Regions from separate parts of the Planococcus sp. NCCP-2050 genome, predicted to be linked through region 3. Evidence: riboswitches for the same ligand, from Rfam matches in the RefSeq annotation. Region 3 holds a riboswitch; each other region holds the start of a gene.
What was found. A riboswitch is a leader RNA that binds a small molecule or an ion and turns the genes downstream of it on or off. The one in region 3 is predicted to bind S-adenosylmethionine.
Positions count from the first base shown of each region.

Region 1: another riboswitch for S-adenosylmethionine. It lies ahead of NFU07_RS15625 (methionine ABC transporter ATP-binding protein); the one in region 3 lies ahead of NFU07_RS06220 (O-acetylhomoserine aminocarboxypropyltransferase/cysteine synthase family protein).
Region 2: another riboswitch for S-adenosylmethionine. It lies ahead of NFU07_RS14920 (transporter substrate-binding domain-containing protein); the one in region 3 lies ahead of NFU07_RS06220 (O-acetylhomoserine aminocarboxypropyltransferase/cysteine synthase family protein).

Region 1 is NZ_BRCX01000006.1:49,607-54,229, forward strand. It holds gene NFU07_RS15615 (MetQ/NlpA family ABC transporter substrate-binding protein) at 1-799, opposite strand, end outside; gene NFU07_RS15620 (methionine ABC transporter permease) at 836-1,504, opposite strand; gene NFU07_RS15625 (methionine ABC transporter ATP-binding protein) at 1,497-2,522, opposite strand; SAM riboswitch class I at 2,610-2,713, opposite strand; gene NFU07_RS15630 (thioredoxin family protein) at 2,762-3,073, opposite strand; gene NFU07_RS15635 (ribonuclease M5) at 3,079-3,417, opposite strand; gene gcvH (glycine cleavage system protein GcvH) at 3,582-3,962, opposite strand; gene NFU07_RS15645 (arsenate reductase family protein) at 4,040-4,393, opposite strand; gene NFU07_RS15650 (acyl-CoA dehydrogenase family protein) at 4,483-4,623, opposite strand, start outside.
Region 2 is NZ_BRCX01000005.1:143,776-148,398, forward strand. It holds gene NFU07_RS14905 (hypothetical protein) at 1-292, shown strand, start outside; gene NFU07_RS14910 (NAD-dependent epimerase/dehydratase family protein) at 354-1,373, opposite strand; gene NFU07_RS14915 (DUF4256 domain-containing protein) at 1,560-2,117, shown strand; SAM riboswitch class I at 2,217-2,325, shown strand; gene NFU07_RS14920 (transporter substrate-binding domain-containing protein) at 2,456-3,304, shown strand; gene NFU07_RS14925 (amino acid ABC transporter permease) at 3,365-4,048, shown strand; gene NFU07_RS14930 (amino acid ABC transporter ATP-binding protein) at 4,064-4,623, shown strand, end outside.
Region 3 is NZ_BRCX01000001.1:1,278,132-1,282,754, forward strand. It holds gene metX (homoserine O-acetyltransferase MetX) at 1-658, opposite strand, end outside; gene NFU07_RS06220 (O-acetylhomoserine aminocarboxypropyltransferase/cysteine synthase family protein) at 671-1,960, opposite strand; SAM riboswitch class I at 2,064-2,175, opposite strand; gene NFU07_RS06225 (glycerol-3-phosphate acyltransferase) at 2,308-2,946, shown strand; SAM riboswitch class I at 3,050-3,165, shown strand; gene NFU07_RS06230 (methionine ABC transporter ATP-binding protein) at 3,289-4,320, shown strand; gene NFU07_RS06235 (methionine ABC transporter permease) at 4,310-4,623, shown strand, end outside.

The DNA.
Region 1 (4,623 bases), on a different contig from region 3:
AACCGCCCCACTCTTCAAGGATGAAATCTTGGATTTCTTGTGATTTCAAAACTTCTACAAGCGCTTGGACATTTTCACTGTCTTCATCGCCAGCTCTTACTGCAATCACGTTTACGTAAGGCGACTCAGAGCTTTCAAGTGCAATTGAATCTTCTAATGGATTCAAGCCTGCATCGATTGCATAGTTCGAGTTGATCAATAAAGCATCGCCTTCACCTGATTCATATAGTTGAACCATCAAAGCTGCTTCATAGTTTGCATCAAATTCAAGATTTTTCGGGTTTTCCACAACGTCGCTCACTTCGGCTACCGTCTTGTCAACGCCTTCCGCTAAAGTGATTAGGCCTTCTGCTTCAAGAAGCGATAGGATGCGGCCATGGTCAGCAACTGAGTTGCTCATTAAAATAGTTGCGCCGTCTGGCAATTCATCTAATGATGCATATTTTTGGGAATAAACGCCGATCGGTTCGATGTGGATGCCGCCTGCATTTTCAAAATCATAACCGAATTCTTCGATTTGAGATTCCAGGTACGGAATGTGCTGGAAATAGTTCGCATCGATTTCTTCTGAATCCAAATCCTGGTTCGGCAAGATATAATCTTGATAAGTTTCAATTTCCAATTCAATGCCTTGCTCTTCAAGAAGCGGTTTGGCTTTTTCTAAAATCTCCGCGTGTGGCACGTTAGACGCTCCGACTTTTAATGTGCTTGACTCTTCTTCGCTTGACCCGCCGTTGTCGCTCCCGCACCCAGCCAGTGCCAATACGGATAATAATGTTCCTGCTACAAGTTTCTTCATGTGTGTGATCTCCCTTTTTTCTATAATGTTTTTCTATTAACGCTTATCTGAGCGAGTGGTCATCCAGTCGCCGATAAATTGAATTGCGAATACAATTACCAATATTAAAATCGTCGCCATTAACGTGACGTCTTCGCGGCTTCGCTGGAATCCATCAAGAAAAGCCAAAGTTCCCAGTCCGCCTGCACCAATAATTCCGGCCATTGCGGTATACCCGACAAGGGCAATGGCTGTTACCGTAATTCCTGATAGCAGCGCCGGCTTAGACTCCGGCAAAAGCACTTTGCGGATAATCGTCCAAGTGGTTGCTCCCATTGAACGTGCAGCTTCGATAACGCCTTTATCAATTTCTTTTAACGCGATCAACACCATCCGCGCATAAAACGGCGCTGCCCCGATGATCAAGGCAGGCAGAGCTGCGTTCGGCCCACGGATTGTACCGATCAGGAATTTCGTGAACGGAATCAATAAGATGATTAAGATGATAAAAGGAATAGAGCGGAAAATATTGACGAAAGCTCCAGTCAACCAATTGACGATACTATTTGCCCATAATTGTTTGGGCGCTGTCAGAAATAATACAATTCCGAGAACCAGCCCGATAACAAAAGTGAAAAACGTAGACATCGCTGTCATGTAGAGCGTTTCAAGTGTCGCTTCCCACATGTTCTCCCAATCAACGTTCGGGAATAAGGACTCAATCATTTGACATCACCTCCGTTTGAACGCTTTCTGCATTCAAGTAAGTGAGCGCCTCACTGATTTCCTGAGCAGAACCTTTCATCTGTAAGATCAAGGTTCCATAAGCTCCGCGTTGCGTATGAGCAATATTCCCTTGCACAATATTCACATCCACTGGATACTTGCGGATCAGCTGAGTCAAAATCGGCTGTTCGGTTTGGTCACCTACAAAGACCAATTTCACCAATTCCCCAGTCGGATATAGCTTCCGCAAATTCTTAATCGTTTCCTGGGAATCTTCCGTGTCGGTTACTTGAGCTACAAAACGCTTCGTGATTTCTTCTTTCGGAGATTGGAAAACATACAGCACATCGCCAAGTTCTACTACGCGCCCGCCTTCCATGACGGCGACCCGGTGGCAGATCTTCCGGATGACATGCATCTCATGGGTAATCAACACAATCGTTAGTCCGAGCCGTTTATTGATATCGACCAGCAATTCAAGAATCGAGTCTGTCGTCTGCGGATCAAGTGCCGATGTCGCTTCATCACAAAGCAGCACTTCCGGTTCGTTTGCCAATGCTCGTGCGATGCCGACCCGCTGTTTCTGGCCGCCTGATAGCTGTGAAGGATATGCATTTTCTCTTCCTTTTAAGCCAACCAATTCCACCAGTTCCAATACGCGCGCATCTCGCTTGCTTTTAGGCACACCAGCAATTTCGAGCGGAAATTCGATATTCTCCTTGACGGTACGCGACCATAGCAAGTTGAAATGCTGGAAAATCATACTGACTTTCTGCCGTGCTTTGCGAAGATCATTGCCTTTTATTGCCGTAATGTTTTGGCCATTGATGACAACCGATCCATCTGACGGTTTTTCCAAACCGTTCAATAACCGGATCAAGGTACTTTTTCCGGCGCCGCTATAACCGATAATGCCGAAAATTTCACCGGCTCCAATGGACAAGTCCACATGATCAACGGCGGTAAGGGTACCTTTCCCTGTATCGAAGACCTTCGATAATTTTTTTAATTCAATCATTATTTACAACTCCTACCCCCAAAAATAAAAAACCCTTCTGCGCAGAATTGAGCAGAAGGGTGAACGTGTAATGACACGATAACCGTTCTCTCATCTTCCAAAGTCAGACTTTGTGTGATTTGGCACCATTTCATTTTCATGACGGTTGCCGGGCTTCATAGGGCACTTCCCTCCACCACTCTTAATAAGAGTTACGATATTTAATTAGTATTCAGAAATTCAATTTACCATGCAGGGATTTATTCGTCAACAGTTTTTAACTTTTCATACAAAAAAGGCACCGAATGAAAAGCATAGATCTTTTCTTTCAACTGGCCGTTCTCTGTTATCAGCAGGCATGGTACGCTTTCGACTTGATACAAAGAAGCAATTTCCTGTACATAATTTAAATTCGCTTTGCCCAAGCGGACATTCGGGACCAGTTCTTTGACGACATCCATCATCTTAGAAGCAACCTGGCAAGTGCCGCACATGGGGGTATATAAATAATAAGCGGCTGATTCATGCGTATTTTTTTCTTTCAGCCACTCTTTATGTGTCCATTCATTCATCTTGTTCATCCCTCAGTTACTAGCTTATTGACTTGAACATTCGCTGAGATCAGCACATCAAGCAAAATCCGGATCGGCGTCGCCGCCACTTCCTTATAGCTTCGATTGATATAGAAATGCCGCGCTTCAGGGAATTCCCTTTTGACCAATTTCCGCAGCTGCTCACCGGATTTATCCGCATCCACCAAAATGATGATATCCAGATCCTCATAAGGCAGCAGCAACTCTTCAAGCCTTGACGCACTTACTGTACCATTTGTGCAAAGAATCGTCACGGGTTCTGCAATGAGCGGTGCGATTCTGGTTTTATCACTGCGCCCTTCCACCACGATCACCTTTTCCATAAGACTACACCTCACTGGAAATAGATAGCTGCCTCAACTAGTTAAAGCCTTTTAAGCAAGAGTTAATACTTCTTATTATAAAACGATTGCTCGATTTGTTCTAGAATCCTGCTTATGGCGGAAAATCTGGAGATGAAAAAAGCGCCCAAAAAGGCGCTTTGATTTTACTCGTTTGTCATTTCTTTGTATTGGTCTGCAGTCATCAATTCGCCAATTTCAGCTTCGTTCGGGGATTCGATTACCACCATCCACGCTTGTTCGTATGGAGACTCGTTCACATGTTCAGGGTTGTCCTCGAGTTCAGCATTCACTTCGATTACACGGCCGCTGATTGGTGCATATAGCTCCGATACCGTTTTAACTGATTCAACGCTGCCAAATGGCTCGTCTTTTTTAATTTCGTCGCCGACTTGCGGAAGCTCAACAAAAACGATATCGCCAAGTTCAGCTTGTGCAAAATGCGTAATGCCAATGCGGGCAGTGCCGCCTTCTACTTTTACCCATTCATGTTCTTTTGAATAACGAAGTTCTTGTGGTGTACTCATCGAAATCCCTCCAGATATGTAATTAACTCAATTTCAGTTTGACATAAACCCCATTGAAATACAAGATTTCAAATGCTTTATAGCCAAGCATTTTGATAATCCGCTTCTTTGAATCCGAGCGTTGTTTTCTGCCCGTCAAAAGCGAGCGGACGTTTGATCAACATGCCGTCAGATGCAAGCAATTCCAGCTGTTCATCTTCGGACATAGAAGACAGTTTATCTTTCAATCCAAGCGACCGGTAGATCATGCCGCTTGTATTGAAGAATTTCTTCAATTCCATGCCGCTGCTTTCATAAATTTTTCTTAATTCTTCTTTTGAAGGCGGATTTTCAGCGATGTGGATCTCGTTGAATTCCACTTCATTCTGCTCCAGCCATTTCTTGGCTTTGCGGCACGTCGTGCATTTCGGATAAGCGTAATAAGTAATCATGCAGAAACCTCCTTTTCCACAAGCTTACCAAAATAAAGGCTGCTGGTCGACGTAAAAAAAGCGCGGCTCGGAAGCCGCGCTTTTCAAAATCACACTACGTATTTTTCAACTTCGATCAATTTAACCGCTGCTTGGCGTTTTTTCTCGATTACGTTGTAAGGAGTTGAACGCGTCAGTTTGCGAAGCGCTGATAGCATCATGCGCTGGTTGTCGCCGTCAATCGCTGCCAA
Region 2 (4,623 bases), on a different contig from region 3:
GGTCTTCTTCCTGAACGTGTTCACTTATTATTTGGTCGGCTGGCTGATCGGCATCGGCTATTACCGCTTTAATTGGCTGATTGGACTCGGGTTTGTCGGGCTCGCGATTATGGCCCTCAGCTTGAATGGATTCTTCTGGGGAGAAGCAGGCTTAAGCACCATCATCCCTTGGATTCCGTACATTCCAACTGAAGCAAGCTTGCTGATGGCCGTCATCGGTTCGCTCCTTTTGATTGCCGTATTGATCATAGCTACCCGTATGCTGACAAAACGTATACCGATTAAACTGTAATAAATCAAAAACGAGTTTTCACTGGATAAATTTCATCCCGTGAAAACTCGTTTTTTCCCTATTAAAGTGCACGCTGCTGCCAGTCCTTCAGCACAGCCTGTTCTTTTTCCGGATCCATCCCCGTTTTTCGTTCAGCCGTTTCCCGTGTCATTTCCCATTCACGAGTGGCGCGAATAGTATCACTGAGCGGTCGGAACCTTAGTCCGGCTTGCACGGCTTTTCGGATATCCACTCCGAGAAAGCCATTCATATACATGCTGTCCGGAATCCAAAGCGGCAATTCGGACCAGCCTTCCACTTTGTGGCCCAACAGAAATTGCTCATCCACCCAGATAAAATCCGCATCGCTCTTAAGAGTGGCCTTGCATTCCTCCAAGAATTTTTCCATCGTCAATGCGGATTCGGGTCCGGTCGCATTGAATGTGCCTGTCCGTTGTTCTTCGACCAGCCGGAGAATCCAATCCGCCAAATCCCGGACATCGATAAACTGGATTTCCTTATCTCGCCGCCCCGGCGCCAACACTTCACCGCCTTTATCCACGCGGTTGACCCAGTAGGTAAAACGATCCGTAAAATCATATGGTCCGACGATAAGTCCCGGCCGGATATTCAGGGCACCTTCCGGAAACGCACGTTCCACTTCTTGCTCACACAAAAATTTCAACTCACCGTAATGTTCATTGATGGCAGCTTCCGCCTCTTTCGTTTTCAATTCTTCCAGCTTGTCCGCTGAAAGCTGGCCGACTGCGTGTTCTTCATTTATCCCCGGAGATTCTAAATCGACGTAAACCGATGCGCTTGAAACGAATGTGTAATGCCCTACGGATTTCGCCAGCAGTTCCGCAGATTCCTGAACGGACCATGGAAGATAGCCAGATGTGTCAATAACGGCGTCCCATCTCCGCCCCCTCAACGCTTGTAAATCCCCGTACCGGTCGCCGATCAATTTCTCCACTTCTGGAAACAAATCCGGATTCGCTTTCCCTCTATTGAACAAGGTCACTTCATGGCCGCTGCTGAGAGCCGCCTCGGTCAGAAATCTCCCCAAAAAACGGGTCCCTCCAAGGATCAAGATATTCACATACACTCCTCCTTCAATTTACTGAATGAAAAACGATCTGCTTGTCTGCTTGTCTGCTTCTCTTATTCTGCAAAAGCTCCAGACAATCCTCTACTGAAAATAAAACAGATGCACCTCTCCAAAATCCCGCTGCTTTCTTATATACTAAAACCATCAATAGCAAAATCCATTAAAGGAGGAATCGGCATGAGCAAGCAATTATCACCCGAACAACGCGAAGCATTTCTCAACACGTTAAAAGAGCGGTTCGAGAAAAACATCACCCGCCACGAAAACTTCGAATGGGCCAAAATCCAGGACAAACTGGAAGCGAATGAAGACAAATTATGGTCGCTTCATGAAATGGAACGGACTGGCGGCGAACCGGATGTTGTGGATTATGATGCTGCAGCCGATGAATACATTTTCTTCGATTGCTCCGCGGAAAGCCCGACTGGCCGCAGAAGCGTCTGCTATGACCCGGAAGCACTGGAATCGCGCAAGAAAAACAAGCCCGAAAACAACGCCATCGGCATGGCGGCGGACATGGGAATTGAATTGCTGACAGAAGAACAATACCGAAAGCTGCAGTCGCTAGGGAAATTCGATATGAAGACATCGAGCTGGGTGCAGACTCCTGCTGAAATCAGAGATCGCGGCGGTGCTCTTTTCTGTGATTTCCGCTACGGGCAAGTGTTTCTGTATCATAACGGAGCGGATTCGTATTATGCCGCTAGGGGATTCAGGGGATTGTTGAACGTTTAACAACTTCTAATAAAAAATAAGATGAGATTTATCAGAATTTTGTGTTGACGGTAAAATATAATGATGATACAGTTGTCAACATAGTTTAATAGCAATTTGTTCTTATCATGAGAGGTGGAGGGATTGGCCCTACGAAACCTCGGCAGCGGGCTCACTTTAGAGCACTGTGCCAAATCCAACAAGCTTTGATTAGCTTGAGAGATAAGAAGAGCAGAATATCAATGTGATTTCGCATGCCTGCCTCTTCTTATAGAAGAGGCTTTTTGTTTGCCCTCATATCTGGACAATTCTATTAACTTAAAACCAAGTAAACCAATAGAAAAGGAAGGTGCAAAGACATGAAAAACACCAAACAGCTTTTATGGATCGTCGCAATTACAGTAATCGGTTTATTTCTAACCGCATGCAGCAGCAATGAATCTTCAAATGAAGTGAATGCTTCAACAGAAAACAAGGAACAGAACACTTGGGATCGAATTGAAGAAGCAGGCAAAATCGTTGTCGGCACAGAAGGGCTTTACTACCCGATTACATATCACGATGAAGAAACAAAAGAATTAACAGGATATGATGTAGAACTTGCTCGTGCCTTAGGAGAAAAGCTTGGATTGGAAGTTGAATTCAAAGAAATGGAATTTGACGGATTGCTGCCAGCTCTTCGCAATGGCCAAATTGATATTGCCGCGAATGATTTTTCGATTACCGACGAACGCAAAGAAATATTTGATTTCACGATTCCAGTCAAGCATTCATATGGTTCAGCCATTGTCCGTGAAAGTGACAACTCCGGCATTGAATCAGTAGAAGATTTGAAAGGCAAAAAAGTCGGGGGTTCTGCGACCAGCAACTACTCGAAATTTGCTCAAGAACAAGGGGCTGAAGTGATTGTCTACACAGGCTCTGACACGGTGCTTCCAGAAATCGTCAGCGGCCGCGTCGATGCTACGCTAAATGACTATCTTGTCTTGTTGCGCTCACTTGAACAGTTTGATAAACCGGGATTGAAACTGGCTGAAGATGTTAGATTCTCATTCAGCAGCAGTGCTATCGTAATGCCGAAAGATAGCCCAGAGCTAAAAGGAAAACTTGACGGTGCTATTGAGGAGCTTCTTGCTGATGGCACATTGAAAGAAATTTCAACTAAATTTCTTGGTGCTGATGTAACACAGCCGCTTGAAGAAGAATAAACATTTTTTGAGGAATCCTTGGATTCCTCTTTTCTAGATACTAAGTAAAGGAGTCTTCCAATGGCCGACTTTAAATGGGAATATCTTTTTAATGTAGAAATCGCAATTGATTCTCTTCCTTTTATTCTGGAAGGAGCTTGGCAAACCATTTTGATTGCACTGGTCAGCCTAGTATTTGCTTTGATCCTCGGTTTATTTGTAGCCCTTGCCCGAATGAACCGCTTTATCGGACTGTCTCTCCCAGCCCGGCTTTTCATCTCCTTTATGCGGGGCACTCCGCTTTTGGTGATGCTGTTTATCCTGTATTTCGGCTTCCCCATGATCGGCATTGAAATGCAGCCGCTTACTGCTGCCATTATCGGCATCAGTATTCATTTTTCTGCCTATACGGCCGAAATTATCCGTTCTGCCATTTCTTCTGTATCGAAAGGACAATGGGAAGCTGCTGAGACGCTTCGGATGAGCTATTGGCAAACTATGACGCGCATCATTCTGCCGCAGGCAACGCGCATTGCTTTGCCTCCACTATCGAGCACTTTCATGGATATCATCAAAGGAACTTCGCTAGCGATGGTCATCACTGTTTCTGAAATGTTCTACCGCGCTAAAGTGGTGGTCGGGCAAACTTATGAAAGCCTAACCTTATATATTCTCGTGGCACTCATTTACTGGTCCATTTGCATCCTTGTCACCTTGCTTCAAGATTATTTAGAGAAAAAAGCAAACCGCTATGTCACTGCCTGATAGGAGGTTCCCAAATTGATCAAAGTTGAAAATTTAAGCAAGCAATTCAAACAGGTAGAAGTCCTGAAATCCATCTCATTGGAAATAAAAAAAGGCGAAGTTGTCAGCATCATTGGCCCATCCGGTTCTGGCAAAACAACCTTACTGAGATGCCTGAATCTCTTAGAAACGCCTTCAGGCGGTTCACTTCAAATCAATGATGTCCATGTTTCATTCACTGGGAAAACACCAAGTAAAAAGCAAAAAGTTGATGTTCGCCAATTTTCTGGTATGGTCTTTCAGCATTTTCATTTATTTCCGCATAAAACCGTGATTGACAACATTATTGAAGCACCGCTTGTCGTGCAAAAACGGAACAAGCAGGAATTGGTGCGTGAAGCAGAAGGATTGCTGGAAAAAGTTGGACTTTTGGAACATAAAAACCAGTATCCGGAACAATTGTCGGGCGGCCAAAAGCAACGGGCTGCGATTGCCCGGATTCTCGCACTGAAACCGGATCTCCTATTATTTGATGAACCGACTTCTGCACTAGATCCTGAACTTGTTGGCGAAGTGTTGACGGTCATCCAGGAGCT
Region 3 (4,623 bases):
AACGGCGGTTAAACATTTCAGCGCTTCGGTAAGTGACCATCCCCGCCATTCTTGCCACTTCGAACCCCTTGATTTCAGATGAATGGCTGTAATTTCCATTATTGAAATGTGAATCGTTTTCAATCGCCTGAATTCCAATATAATTAAAAGCGATGCCGTAGTCACTATAAGCTGGGGTTACAGCAAGGGGGAAAATGATATCCACAAATTCCGGATGGGCTCTACCCCATTCCAAAGTCTTCATGCCGCCAAGCGACCCTCCGATGACAGCTGCTAAATGGGAAATTCCGAGCTCTTTTAATGCCTGAAATTCAGCTTGGACCATATCTTTTATCGTAATTGCTGGAAAAGAAGAACGGTACGCTTTGCCTGTTTTGGGATTAGTGGATAAAGGTCCAGTAGAGCCATTGCAGCCTCCTAGAACATTGAAAGTGATGACTTGAAAAATAGTGGTATCCACGGCTTTGCCTGGTCCAATCAAGCCGGACCACCAACCTGGAAGGTCCTCGGTCCCGATCGCATACTGGTCTCCAGTCAACGCATGGCAGACAAGAACGGCAGGACCACCTTCTTTGCCGGATCGTTCATAGGCAAGCTCTGCATTCTCTAAGACTTCCCCAGATTCAAGAACCAAATTGCCGATGGATACACTGGTCATCCGCTTTCCCTCCTAGACGTTTTCGAGCACAGCCGATTTGATGGCCTGCTCAAGATCTGCGATTAAATCTTCCGGATTTTCAAGGCCGACTGATAGACGGATCAATTCTTCCGTGACTCCTGCCCCTTCTAATTCCTCTTTGTTCAATTGCTGATGGGTAGTAGAAGCCGGATGGATGATCAACGATTTCGCATCCCCGACGTTTGCTACATGCGACCATAATCCGACGCCATCAATTACTTTCCGTCCAGCTTCACGGCCGCCTTTAACGCCGAAGTTCACAATTGAACCGTAGCCGTCTTTCAAGTATTTTTGCGCCAGCTGGTGGGATGGATGATTTTCAAAGCCGATGTAGTTCACCCATTCAACTTGCGGATGCTGCTGAAGATATTCAGCGACGAACCGTGCATTGCTGTTGTGACGCGGAATCCGCAAATGCAGCGTTTCTAAACCTTGCAGGAAAGCATGGGCACTGTCCGGACTTAGTGACGGACCGAAATCGCGCAGTAATTGGACGCGCAGTTTAGTCGCAAATGAAGCTCCTTCTGCATCTATGCCATAGCGGATGCCATGGTAGCTTTCATCCGGTTCAGTGTAATTCGGGAATTTCGGATTGTTCCAGTTAAACTTGCCGCCGTCCACAACAACTCCACCAATGGTCGTCCCATGCCCGCCAATCCATTTTGTCGCTGAATGGATGACGACATCTGCACCGAATGCAATGGGGTTGCTGCCATACGGGGAGGCAAATGTATTATCGATCAATAAAGGAATTTGGTTTTCGTGTGCAATTTCCGCTACTTTTTCAACATCAAATACGTTCAAGCTCGGATTTCCGATAATTTCCCCGAAGATTGCTTTTGTTTTATCCGTGATGGCTGCACGGAAGTTTTCCGGATCTGTTCCGTCCGCAAATTTCACGTTGATTCCATAACGTGGGAGTGTGTTGGAGAACAAACTGACAGTACCGCCGTAAAGATTGCTGTCTGCCAAAATTTCATCGCCCGCTTCAGCGACGTTTAAAATAGAGAATGCAATGGCTGCCATTCCGGATGACAAGGCGACAGCTGCAGTTCCCCCTTCCAGCAAAGCTACGCGCTGTTCAAAAACATCCACCGTCGGATTCATGATGCGCGAATAGATATTTCCGGTCTCTTTCAATCCGAATAAATTTTGGGCATGCTCCGTATCTTTAAACACATAGGAAGTTGTTTTATGGATCGCAACTCCTCTTGCTCCAGTTGTTGGATCTGGCTCTTGTCCACCGTGCAATAAAAGCGTTTCTGGTTTAAAATTTGTCATTTCTTTTTCCTCCTAGTTTTTATTGATGAAAACTGAAGACGAGGAGGGAACAGAAAAAAGCCCTCTTCGTTAAGAAGAGGACCGTCATATACGGAGATACCTCCTCTCATCTGCCAGATCGTTGCCGATCTGTAGGATTTAGCACCTTTCCAAACAATTGCTTGGTGGTTGCCGGGCATCATAGGGCCTATTCCCTCCGCCTCTCTTGATAAGAGTATTCAGATTTAGTTTTTCATCTTGTTTAGCAGTATAAAAACATAATTCTCGTTTGTCAAGTGGATAATTCAAAAAATTTCGAAACCTCTCTATCCTTTAAAACGTTTAATACTTATAGAGGAGATGATCTTATGATTCTTTGGTTTATATGCACTTTTATTATTGGTTATTTACTCGGTTCACTTCATGGCTCATCCATCGCCCAATTGATTTCAGGTACGAATGTCAAAAAAGAAGGGGTGAAAAATTCCGGTGCTTCCAATGCGGCCATTGTCCTTGGCTGGAAATTCGGCGCACTTGTCGCCTTGATCGATATTTCCAAAGGGATTGTCTCTGTCTTGGGGCTAAGAATTCTTTTAAGTCAATTCAATTTATCAAATGAATTGGAATGGACAATGCTCTTTGTGATAAGCGCGGCTGTCGTCCTCGGCCACAATTTCCCTTTCTATATGAATTTCGACGGCGGAAAAGGTACAGCGTCCATCATCGGCGTTATGCTTGCACTGGATTGGAAATTGGGGCTTGCCGGCGGATTGCTGCTGGTCGCTTGCGCTTTAGCAACGGATTATTTGGTTGTGGGCGTTCTCGTTCTGTATGGCATGCTGTTTGCCATCGCTTATTTCCCGGCGGAAGGCAGTTGGCCGCTTCTCACTGCCTTCGGACTTTTTGCAATGGCATTCTGGAAACACATTGAAAATATTAAACGAATCAAAAACGGAACGGAAAGCAAGGTTTCTTCTGTCTTCCGCAAGAAAGCGGGGCCTGCGTGAGAGCAGGCTTTTCATTTTTCATTAATTTATTTTAAAAAAGTTTCTTGACTTTTCCGCATTGACGCACTAAAGTGGAAATTACAAATCGAATACTTACATCACTTTCTTATCCAGAGAAACCGAGGGACAGGCCCTATGACGTTTCGGCAGCGGATTCGCTTTAAGCGAAAACTGTGCTAATTCCTGCAAATGCATGTACGTGCATTTGGAAGATGAGAATTGAGATGGTTTCATTCCGGAGCCCTCTTTTTTCTTATGGACAAGAAAAAAGAGGGCTCTTTTTGTTTTATTTTTTACAGGTTTGTACGTATTCGATCTATACAGCATGAGGAGGCTATTTGAATGATTCAATTTGAGGGGGTTACGAAAACCTACCATTCCGGCAAACAGGAAATCCACGCTTTGAACGGCATCGATCTTACTGTTGAAACCGGAGAAATATATGGCGTCATCGGTTTTAGCGGCGCCGGCAAAAGTTCACTGATCCGGACGGTCAATTTACTGGAACGCCCGACGAATGGACGAGTGCTCATCCATGACAAGGACATTTCCACTCTTACCAGCAAAGAAATCCGGGATACCCGAAAAGACATCGGAATGATTTTCCAGCATTTCAATCTATTGAATTCGAAAACGGTATTCCATAATGTCGCGATGCCGCTGATTCTGGCAAAAACACCGAAAAACAAAATTAAAGAACAGGTGAAAAACCTTCTTGAATTTGTAGGCCTGGCAGACCAGGCAGAAAAATATCCGGACCAGCTTTCAGGCGGACAAAAGCAGCGGATCGGGATTGCCCGGGCACTAGCCACCAACCCTTCTGTCCTGCTATGCGACGAAGCAACATCCGCACTTGATCCCCAGACGACCCAGTCCATCCTGGATTTATTGCGGCGCATCAATCGTGAATACAATATCACCATCCTATTAATCACTCATGAGATGGGCGTCATCCGGGAGATTTGCGATAAAGTAGCGGTCCTCGAAGCCGGAAAAGTCATTGAGCAAGGTTCCGTTTACGAAGTTTTTACAAATCCGAAGCAACCGACGACTCAGCGTTTTGTCCGTTCGGTCATGAACGATGAACTGCCGGAATCCTTGTTGACTAAAATCCAGGATCCGACGCAGAACCATTCCATCTACCGCGTCCAGTTTACAGGCTCTTCGGTCGGACAGCCGCTCATGTCCAAAGTATCACGTGAATTCAACCTCGACCTCAATGTGCTCTTTGGAAATATCACGGAATTGCAAGGTGAGCCTTACGGCAACCTGATCGTAGAATTTTCAGGAAGTTTAAGCGAGATCCAACGTGCGCTGACTGCGATCCGCAGCGATTCGGTCAAAGTCGAGGAGGTAAAGAATTATGCTAGTTGATAACGAACAGATTTTAGAAGCTTTGTGGGAAACGGTTTATATGACCGGTGCTTCGTTCTTATTCTCAATCATTATCGGTTTCCCGCTTGGCATCTTGCTAGTCGTAACAAGAAAAGGCCATTTACTGGCAAATGAACCCATTTCGAAAGTATTGAACGTTATCATTAATATTTTCCGTTCAGTCCCTTTCATCATTTTGATGGTTGCTATCATTCCGCTTACCCGGTTGATTGTCGGTACATCCATCGGCACTGCCGCTGCCATCGTCCCGCTTGTGTTCTATGCAGGACCATACATTGCCCG